Regions from separate parts of the Streptomyces sp. NPDC006326 genome, predicted to be linked through region 2. Evidence: riboswitches for the same ligand, from Rfam matches in the RefSeq annotation. Region 2 holds a riboswitch; the other holds the start of a gene.
What was found. A riboswitch is a leader RNA that binds a small molecule or an ion and turns the genes downstream of it on or off. The one in region 2 is predicted to bind cobalamin.
Positions count from the first base shown of each region.

Region 1: linked by a shared signal. The riboswitch ahead of cobN (cobaltochelatase subunit CobN) and the one ahead of ABZ128_RS25440 (energy-coupling factor ABC transporter permease) in region 2 are both predicted to bind cobalamin.

Region 1 is NZ_JBEXRC010000032.1:51,130-56,117, reverse strand. It holds gene cobN (cobaltochelatase subunit CobN) at 1-2,313, opposite strand, end outside; cobalamin riboswitch at 2,346-2,503, opposite strand; gene cobG (precorrin-3B synthase) at 2,664-4,001, shown strand; gene ABZ128_RS23600 (precorrin-8X methylmutase) at 3,998-4,645, shown strand; gene ABZ128_RS23595 (precorrin-2 C(20)-methyltransferase) at 4,642-4,988, shown strand, end outside.
Region 2 is NZ_JBEXRC010000037.1:14,983-19,970, forward strand. It holds gene ABZ128_RS25420 (L-serine ammonia-lyase) at 1-306, shown strand, start outside; gene ABZ128_RS25425 (SsgA family sporulation/cell division regulator) at 464-871, shown strand; gene ABZ128_RS25430 (hypothetical protein) at 977-1,498, shown strand; gene ABZ128_RS25435 (flavodoxin family protein) at 1,514-2,227, opposite strand; cobalamin riboswitch at 2,328-2,579, shown strand; gene ABZ128_RS25440 (energy-coupling factor ABC transporter permease) at 2,607-3,302, shown strand; gene ABZ128_RS25445 (energy-coupling factor ABC transporter substrate-binding protein) at 3,299-3,649, shown strand; gene cbiQ (cobalt ECF transporter T component CbiQ) at 3,653-4,402, shown strand; gene ABZ128_RS25455 (ATP-binding cassette domain-containing protein) at 4,399-4,988, shown strand, end outside.

The DNA.
Region 1 (4,988 bases), on a different contig from region 2:
CAGGCGCGGGACGACCTCGCGCGCCGCGAAGGACAGGACGTCCGCCACGGCCGACGGGTGGCCGGAGGCCACCGAAGCCACCGCCTCCGGGGCCCAGTCCGCGTCCTCCATCGCCTGGACCAGCGCCCGGGCCTGCTCCTCCACCGCATCGGCCGAGGTACGGGTGGCCGCGGACTCGTCCAGGCCCAGCGCCTCGCGCAGACCCGGCAGGGCCGTCGTACCGCCCCAGATCTGGCGGGCGCGCAGGATCGCGAGGACCAGGTTCACCCGGGCCCCGCCCGTGGGGGCGCCGCCCAGGACGTGCAGGCCGTCGCGGATCTGGGCGTCCTTGACCTCGCACAGCCAGCCGTCGACGTGCAGCAGGAAGTCGTCGAAGCCGTCGTCGTCCGGGCGCTCTTCCAGACCCAGGTCGTGGTCGAGCTTCGCGGCCTGGATCAGGGTCCAGATCTGCGCGCGGATCGCGGGCAGCTTCGCCGGGTCCATGGCGCTGATCTGCGCGTACTCGTCCAGGTGCTGTTCGAGGCGGGCGATGTCCCCGTACGACTCCGCGCGCGCCATCGGCGGGACCAGGTGGTCGACCAGGGTCGCGTGCACGCGGCGCTTGGCCTGGGTGCCCTCACCCGGGTCGTTGACCAGGAACGGGTAGACCAGGGGCAGGTCGCCGAGCGCGGCGTCCGGGGCGCAGGCCGCCGACAGGCCCGCGTTCTTGCCCGGCAGCCACTCCAGGTTGCCGTGCTTGCCCAGGTGGATCATCGCGTCGGCGCCGAAACCGCCGTCCTCCGCGCGCGCCTGGATCCAGCGGTACGCGGCCAGGTAGTGGTGCGAGGGCGGCAGGTCCGGGTCGTGGTAGATCGCGATCGGGTTCTCGCCGAAACCGCGCGGCGGCTGGATCAGGATGAGCAGGTTCCCGCGGCGCAGGGCCGCGAGGACGATGTCGCCCTCGGGGTTGGCGGAGCGGTCGACGAACATGTTGCCCGGGGCCTCGCCCCAGTGCTCCTCGACGCTCTCGCGCAGCTCGGCCGGGAGTTCGGCGTACCACCGCTTGTAGTCGGCGGCCGGGATCCGGACCGGGTTGCGGGCCAGCTGCTCCTCGGTCAGCCAGTCCTGGTCGTGGCCGCCGGCCTCGATCAGGGCGCGGATCAGCTCGTCGCCGTCGCCGGAGACCACGCCGGGGATGTCCTCGACGGGACCGAAGTCGTAACCGCCCGCGATGAGGGTGCGCAGCAGTTCCACCGCGCTGGCCGGGGTGTCGAGACCGACCGCGTTGCCGATGCGGGAGTGCTTGGTCGGGTACGCCGACAGCACGAGCGCGAGCTTCTTGTCGCGGCGCTCGATGTGCCGCAGGCGGGCGTGCCGTACGGCGATCCCCGCGACGCGGGCGGCCCGCTCCGGGTCCGCCACGTACGCGGGCAGGCCGTCCTCGTCGAACTCCTTGAAGGAGAACGGGACGGTGATGAGCCGGCCGTCGAACTCGGGTACGGCGACCTGGGTCGCGGCGTCGAGCGGCGACAGGCCCTCGTCGTTCTCCTCCCAGGCGCTGCGCGAACCGGTCAGGCACAGGGCCTGGAGGATCGGCACGCCGAGCGCGGCGAGCGCTCCCGCGTCCCAGGACTCGTCGTCGCCGCCCGCGGAGGCGGTCGCGGGCCTGGTGCCGCCGGCCGCGAGCACGGTGGTGATCACCGCGTCGGCGGACGCCAGCTCGGCCAGCAGCTCCGGTTCCGGGGTGCGCAGGGAGGAGACGTACAGGGGCGCGGGGGTGCCGCCGGCCTCCACGATCGCGTCGCACAGGGCGTGCACGAAGGCGGTGTTGCCGCTCATCTGGTGGGCGCGGTAGTAGAGGACCGCGATCCGCGGGCCGTACGGGCGTACGGGCGTGCGCTCCAGGTGCCCCCAGGTGGGCGCGGCGGCGGGCGGCTCGAAGCCGTGGCCGGTGAGCAGCACGGTGTCGGAGAGGAACCGGGCCAGCTGGTCGAGGTTGGCCGGGCCGCCGTGCGCGAGGTAGGCGTGCGCCTCGGCCGCGATGCCGATCGGGACCGTGGAGGCCTCCATCAGCTGGGCGTCGGGCGCCTGTTCGCCGGTCAGGACGACGACGGGACGGGTCTGCCCGGGGGCGAGGAGGAGGTCGAGGCCGTCCTGCCAGGCGCGCAGGCCGCCCAGGAGGCGTACGACGACCAGGTCGACGCCGTCGAGCAGCCCGGGCAGGTCGTCGAGGGGAAGGCGGGAGGGGTTCGCGAACCGGTACGGGACGGGGCCGTCGGCGGCGGCGCGGGCGCTGAGCAGATCGGTGTCGGACGTCGACAGCAGCAGGATCATGCGGCGGCAGGCCTTCCTCGGGGTTTCCGCGCCCCGGGCAGTGAGGACGACGGGAGTTCCTGACTCACCCGGCGGATGGCTCCGCAGGGTTCACAGTGGCGGGACCGCGCCGGATTCGCACCGGGCTTCCTCCCATGTCGCCGTCCTCGGCGATGACGGGCCAGGTGGCCCGCCGGTGGTCATCTTAGGTGTCCGGGCCACCGGCCGGGAGCAGGGGTCACCGGGGCGCACCCGGGGCGCCCGGAAGCGCGGGTGTGCGCCCCGGGCGGGATTCGGGCAGGTGGGGGCGGAAGGGGCGGGTGGCGACGGCCACAGGTCGGGGTGCGGCAATCGTGGGTATGCTCGCCGCCATGCCGCCCCAGCCCCCCTCCGCCGCATCGCGGGACGAACCCGTCATACGCGACCGCGGCGACGCCTGCCCCGGCGCGCTGCGGCTGCACGCCGCGGACGACGGGTTCCTGGCCCGCATCCGGATCCCGGCCGGCCTGCTCACCGCCGGCCAGGCCTCCCGGCTCGCGCTCGCGGCCGACCGGTTCGGCGACGGGCACCTGGAGCTGACCTCCCGCGGCAACGTCCAGCTGCGCGGGCTGGCGGACCAATGCGGCGCCGAGCTGGCGGCGTTGCTGGACGATGCCGGGCTGCTGCCCGCACCCGGCCACGAGCGGGTCCGCAACATCGTGGCCACCCCCCTGTCCGGACTGGACGGCTCCGGCCGGCCCGACGTACTGCCGTGGGCCGGCGAACTGGACCGGCTGCTGTGCGCGAGCGCCCGGGCCACCGCCCTGTCCGGGCGGTTCCTGTTCGCCTTCGACGACGGCCGCGGGGACGTCGCCGCACTGGGCCCCGACATCACCGTGCTCGCCCGGCCCGGCGGCCGGGCCCTGCTCCGCCTCGGCCGCGCCGCGGACGCGGTGGAACTGTCCTCGGCCGACGCACCCCGGGCGGCGCTGCTCGCCGCCCTCCACTTCCTCGACACCGCCGACGCGGCCGGCACCCGCGCCTGGCGCGTATCCGAACTGCCCCCCGAACGCGCCCTGCGGGCCGAGGAGTTCGTCCTGCGGCTGGCCGCCGCCGGCATTGGGGCGAGTCGTACGGCCGACCCCGCCTGGCCGTACGCCGCCCCTCCCCGCCCCGGGCGGAGCGGCGCCGGCGACCGGGCCGTGCTGTGCGTCCTGCCGCCGCTCGGCCGCCTGACCACCGCTCAGTGGCGGGCGCTGGTCCAGGTCGCGGACCGGGGCGGGCACCGCCTGCGGATCACCCCCTGGCGCAGCATCGTCCTGCCCGACGCCCCGCCCGCCGCCCCGCCCGAACGGCCCGGGGACGGGACCGGCACCGCCCCGGCCCTGCTGGAGGGCGCCGGACTGGTGGTGAGCCCCGGCAGCCCCTGGGAGTCCGTCACCGCCTGCACCGGCAGGCCCGGTTGCGCCAAGTCCCTCGCCGACGTCCGCGCCGACGCGCGGAGCGTGGTGGAGCAGGCCCGCGGTGCCCGCCCCGTGCACTGGTCCGGCTGCGAACGGCGCTGCGGACACCCCCGCGGGACCGCCTGGGTCGACGTGGTCGCCACCCCCTCGGGGTACGACGTGGCCACCGAAGGCAGCGCCGCGCAGCACGGCGTCCCCCTCTCCGCACTTCCCGCGGCCCTCGCGGCCGCACGCCGCACCACCTCCCACGACGCAGCGAAGAAATGAGCGAGTACACAGTGTTCGAGTACGAGAAGGACGGCGCGGCGATCTACCGCCAGTCCTTTGCCACGATCCGCGCCGAGGCGGACCTCTCCGGGCTGCCCGCCTCCGTCGCCCAGGTCGCGGTGCGCATGATTCACGCCTGCGGAATGACCGACCTGCCCCAGGACCTCGGCTACACCCCGGACGTCGTACTGCGGGCACGCGCCGCGCTGCACGCAGGCGCCCCCGTCCTCTGCGATGTGCAGATGGTCGCCAGCGGGGTCACCCGCAAGCGGCTGCCCGCCGACAACGAGGTGATCTGCACCCTCTCCGACCCGGCCGTCCCCGCGCTCGCCGCGAAGATGGGCACCACGCGCAGCGCCGCCGCCCTCGAAGTCTGGCGTGACCGGGGCCTGCTGGAGGGCTCCGTGATCGCCGTCGGCAACGCGCCGACCGCGCTGTTCCGGCTGCTGGAGATGATCGAGGAGGGCGCCCCGCGCCCGGCCGCCGTCATCGGCGTGCCCGTCGGCTTCATCGGCGCCGCCGAGTCCAAGGACGCCCTCGCCGAACACCCCTCCGCCCTCGACCACTTGATCGTACGGGGCCGGCGCGGCGGCAGCGCCATCGCGGCCGCCGCCGTCAACGCGATTGCGAGCGAGGAAGAATGAGCGACACCACCCCGGGCCGCCTGTACGGGGTCGGGCTCGGTCCCGGCGACCCGAACCTGATGACCCTGCGCGCCGTCCAGGTGATCGCCGAGGCGGACGTCATCGCCTACCACAGCGCCCGCCACGGCCGTTCCATCGCCCGCTCGATCGCCGCCGCACACCTGCGCGCCGACCACGTCGAGGAACCGCTGGTCTACCCGGTCACCACCGAGACCACCGACCACCCCGGCGGCTACCAGGGAGCCATGGAGGAGTTCTACGAGGCCTCCGCGGCCCGCCTCGCCGCGCACCTGGACGCCGGGCGCACCGTCGCGGTCCTCGCCGAGGGCGACCCGCTCTTCTA
Region 2 (4,988 bases):
CTGGCCGAGGTCCTCGGCGGCTCCCCGGAGCAGGTGGAGAACGCGGCCGAGATCGGCATGGAGCATAACCTGGGCCTGACCTGCGACCCGGTCGGCGGCCTGGTGCAGATCCCGTGCATCGAGCGCAACGGCATGGCCGCGGTCAAGGCGGTCACGGCGGCCCGGATGGCGATGCGCGGCGACGGCTCCCACAAGGTCTCCCTGGACAAGGTCATCAAGACCATGAAGGAGACGGGCGCCGACATGAAGATCAAGTACAAGGAGACGGCCCGCGGCGGCCTCGCGGTCAACGTCATCGAGTGCTGAGGGGGCGCGGGCGCCCGGCGGGGTTGGGCCGGACGGCGGATTCGGGGAAATCGGGGGCCCCGGAGTGAGGACTTTCGCCGGACGGGGGTAGTCGCGGGTACACCCCCGGATCCATCCTCGCCCGCGCCTGACCCGCGCCCGAAGAGAGGCCCACCCCATGACCGGCACCGAGCACGGCGTCCTCCCCCTCCTGTTGGATGCCGCCCCGGCCCCGCTGCCGATCCTCGGCGCATTCGTCTACCGGCCCGAGCGGCCCTACGAGCTGAGCGTCGACTTCCTCGGGGCCGGTACCCGCCTGGCCCGCTGGGTGTTCGCACGGGACCTGCTGCTCGACGGGGAGGCCTGCGCCACCGGCGACGGGGACGTCCGGGTGTGGCCGGGGTGGGCGGGCAGCGAGCCCCGGGTCTTCCTCTCCTTCAGCAACGGTGTGCACGGCTGCGTCGTCTCCGCCCGGGCCAAGGACGTGCGCATGCTGTGCCGGCGGCTGGTCGAGCTGGTGCCGCGGGGCCGGGAGCAGCGGTACTACGACCTCGACGCCGAACTCGACGCCCTCCTGACCCGCTGAGCGACTTTTTACCGATTTTGCCCGTTTCGGGTGGAACCGGTGGGGTGAGCGGGGATGTCTTTCCCGACGACACTGTCCCCGTCTCTCCCGAACCAGGGGGACGCCATGAACCATCCGCACCGCCGGCGGGTGGTGGCCCTCGCCACCGGAGCCCTGCTCACCGCCGGAACCGCTCTCGCCGCTCCGGCCTCCACCGCGACCGCGACGGCCACGGCCGACGCCCAGCGCACCCCGCTCGTCGTCAACGCCCGCTGGGGCGGGCACTGCACGTACGACCGGATCGTCGTCGACCTGCGGGGGCACGTCCCCCAGGTCGAGGTCACCCGTGTGCCGAAGCTCGTCCAGGACGGGTCCGGCAAGCCCGTACCACTGCCCGGCACGCACTTCCTCCAGATCCGCCTGCACCCCGCCCAGGCGCACGACCGTTCCGGGCAGAGCGTCTACCACGGGCCGAAGCTCGCCCGGATCCGTCTGCCCAAGTTGCAGGGGCTCGCGATGACCGGCGACTTCGAGGGGTACGTCACCTTCGGGGCCGGCTTCCGCGGCAAGCCGGCCTTCCGCTCCTTCACCCTGCACGCGCCCGAGCGGTTCGTGCTGGACGTCGCCCACCGCAACACCTGCGGCTGACCGGCACCGGCGGCCTCAGCGGTGCTCGGGGTTGGGGAAGTCGAAGCGGCAGCCCGCGTCCCACTCGGAACGCTGGTTGCCGTGCGCCGGGATCCCGCCCGAGCGTTTGAGCAGCGCGGCCAGATGCATCAGGTTCCAGGACATGAAGGTCGTGTTCCTGTTGGTGAAGTCGTTCTCGGGTCCGCCCGATCCCGGGTCGAGATAGGAGGGTCCCGGCCCGGCCTCCCCGATCCAGCCGGCGTCGGCCTGCGGCGGGATGGCGTAGCCGAGGTGCTGGAGGCTGTAGAGGACGTTCATGGCGCAGTGCTTCACGCCGTCCTCGTTGCCGGTGATCAGGGCACCGCCGACCCGCCCGTAATAGGCGTACTGCCCCTGCTCGTTCAGGAGCGAGGAGCAGGCGTAGAGCCGCTCGACGACCTGCTTCATGACGGAGCTGTTGTCGCCGAGCCAGATGGGGCCGCACAGCACGAGGATGTCGGCGGCCGTGATCTGGCTGTAGAGCACCGGCCACTGGTCGCTCTCCCAGCCGTGCTCGGTCATGTCCGGCCAGACGCCGGTCGCGATGTCGTGGTCGACGGCGCGGATCAGCGAAGTGCGCGCTCCGGCGGCCTCCATGACGGCCCGGCTGCGGTCGATGAGCCCCTCGGTGTTGCTGGTCTCGGGGGAACGCTTGAGGGTGCAGTTCACGTAGACGGCACTGAGGTCGGAGTAGTCGTAGTCGGCAGCCACGCCCCCAGCCTGTGCACGGCGGGCCGGGGCCGCCACCGGGCCGCACCCGTGCGGGGGACGCCCGGGCCCGAAGTGGAATCCCTTCGTCCTGCAGGCGCGTTTGGGCCGGGTTGTTACCGGTCCGTCCGGACGACTAGGGTCAGCGGGCCTTGGTGTACGGGAAACCGGTGGAAAACCGGTGCGGCCCTCGCCACTGTGAACGGGAAGTCCGGCTCCTCCCCCAGCTGTCACCGGGGGTGCCCCCAGCGGGAAGCCACTGGGCTGCGCGGGAGTCTCCGCTCGGCCCGGGAAGGCGGAGCCCGGGCATCATCACCCGTGAGCCAGGAGACCGGCCGGGGCGCGTTGTCCATCCACGAGGTGCTGGAGAGGTCTCCCACTCATGCATATAGCCGAGGGCTTCCTGCCCCCGCTGCACGCGGTCGCCTGGGGCGCCGCGTCCGCTCCGTTCGTCGTCCACGGCGTACGCGCCCTCACCCGCGAGGTGAAGGCGAACCCGGAGAGCACGCTGCTGCTCGGCGCGTCCGGGGCGTTCACGTTCGTCCTGTCCGCCCTGAAGATCCCGTCGGTGACGGGAAGTTGTTCACACCCCACCGGGACCGGGCTCGGGGCGATCCTGTTCCGGCCGCCGATCATGGCGGTGCTCGGCACGATCACCCTGCTCTTCCAGGCGCTGCTGCTGGCCCACGGCGGTCTGACCACCCTCGGCGCTAACGTCTTCTCCATGGCCGTCGCCGGCCCCTGGGCGGGCTACGGGGTCTACGTGCTGCTGCGGCGCTTCGGCGTCCCCCTGATGGTGACCGTCTTCTTCGGCGCCTTCTTCGCCGACCTGGTCACCTACTGCGTGACCTCCGTGCAGCTGGCCCTGGCCTTCCCGGACCCGGGCAGCGGCTTCCCGGGCGCCCTCCTGAAGTTCGGCGGGATCTTCGCGGTCACGCAGGTCCCGCTGGCCGTCAGCGAGGGGCTGCTCACCGTCCTCGTGATGCGGCTGCTGATGCAGTCCAGCAAGTCGGACCTGGTCCGGCTGGGTGTCGCGAAGCTCACCGGTTCCACCGAGCGGAAGGCGGCCGTCCGATGAGCGGCAAGACGAGCCGGAACGCGAAGATCAACGGCCTGCTGCTGCTCCTGGTGGCCGCGCTCGCCGTCCTGCCGGTCGCCCTGGGCATGGGCGAGGGCAAGGAGGAGCCCTTCGCCGGTGCGGACGCACAGGCGGAGACGGCCATCACCGAGCTCAAGCCGGACTACGAGCCGTGGTTCTCGCCCCTGTACGAGCCTCCCTCCGCCGAGGTCGAGTCGGCGCTGTTCGCCCTGCAGGCCGCGCTGGGTGCGGGCGTGCTCGCGTACTACTTCGGGGTGCGCAAGGGCCGCCGCCAGGGGCTCGCCCAGGCGCAGGCCGCCGCCGGGGCAGAGCCGGCGGAGTCGTAGCCGGTGCTGCCGATCGACGTGGCGGCCCACAGCAGCCGCTGGCGCGGCCGCCATCCGCTGGAGAAGGCCCTGCTCGGGCTCGGGCTGACGGTCACGGCCGTGTGCCTGCCTCCCTGGCCCGGCGGACCGCTGACCGCCGCCGCGACGCTCGCGGTGCTCCTCGGTCCGGCGGGGGTGTCCGGGCGGCAGCTCTGGCGGGCCTTCCGGATTCCGCTGGGCTTCTGCTTCACGGGGGCGGCGCCCCTGCTGCTGGCGGTGGGCGGCCCGGCGGGGCCGCTCGCGCTGGCCCCGGACGGCCCGCGGCATGCCGCCGAGCTGCTGCTGCGCACCTCCGCGGCCTCCCTCGGGGTGCTGCTGTTCGCCTTCACCACCCCGGTCTCGGACGTCCTGCCCCGGCTGGTCCGGGCGGGGGTCCCGGCGCCGGTCGTGGACGTGGCGCTGGTCATGTACCGGATCGGCTTCCTGCTGCTCGACTCCCTGGCCCAGGTCCGGCGCGCCCAGGCGGCCCGGCTGGGGCAGGCGGGGCGGGCGGCGGTGTGGCGCTCGCTGGCCGGGCTCGCCGCGACCTCGTTCGTACGGGCCTTCGACCGCGCGGCCCGGCTCCAGGTGGGCCTGGCCGGGCGGGGCTACGACGGCGCGCTGCGGGTGCTCGTACCCGAGGCGGCCGTGTCCTGGCGGTTCCTGGCGGCGTCCGGTGCCCTGCTGGCCGCCCTGATCACGCTGACCCTCACCCTGAAGGGGCTGTACCTGTGAACCCGTTGGTGGAACTGGCCGGCGCCGGCTATGCGTACGAGGACGGCCCGGAGGTCCTGTCCGGCGTGGACTTCGCCATCGCCGAGGGCCGGGCGCTGGTCCTGCTCGGCCGCAACGGCAGCGGCAAGACCACGCTGATGCGGCTGCTGAGCGGGGGCCTTCGTCCAGCCGCGGGCGAACTGCGCCTGGACGGGCGGGCGGTGGCCCACGACCGCGCCGGGCTGACCCGGCTGCGCTCCGCCGTCCAGCTGGTCGTCCAGGACCCGGACGACCAGCTGTTCGCGGCCTCGGTCGAACAGGACGTGTCCTTCGGTCCGATGAACCTGGGCCTGCCCCTGCCGGAGGTCCGGGACCGGGTGGACGCGGCGCTCGCGGCCCTGGACATCACGGCCCTGCGGGAGCGGCCCACGCACCTGCTGTCCTACGGGCAGCGCAAGCGCGCGGCGATCGCCGGCGCGGTGGCGATGGCCCCGCGGGTGCTGATCCTGGACGAGCCGACGGCCGGACTCGACCCCGACGGGCAGGAGCGCCTGCTGGACGTCCTCGCGGGTCTGCGCGCGCAGGGCACCACGGTCGTCATGGCCAC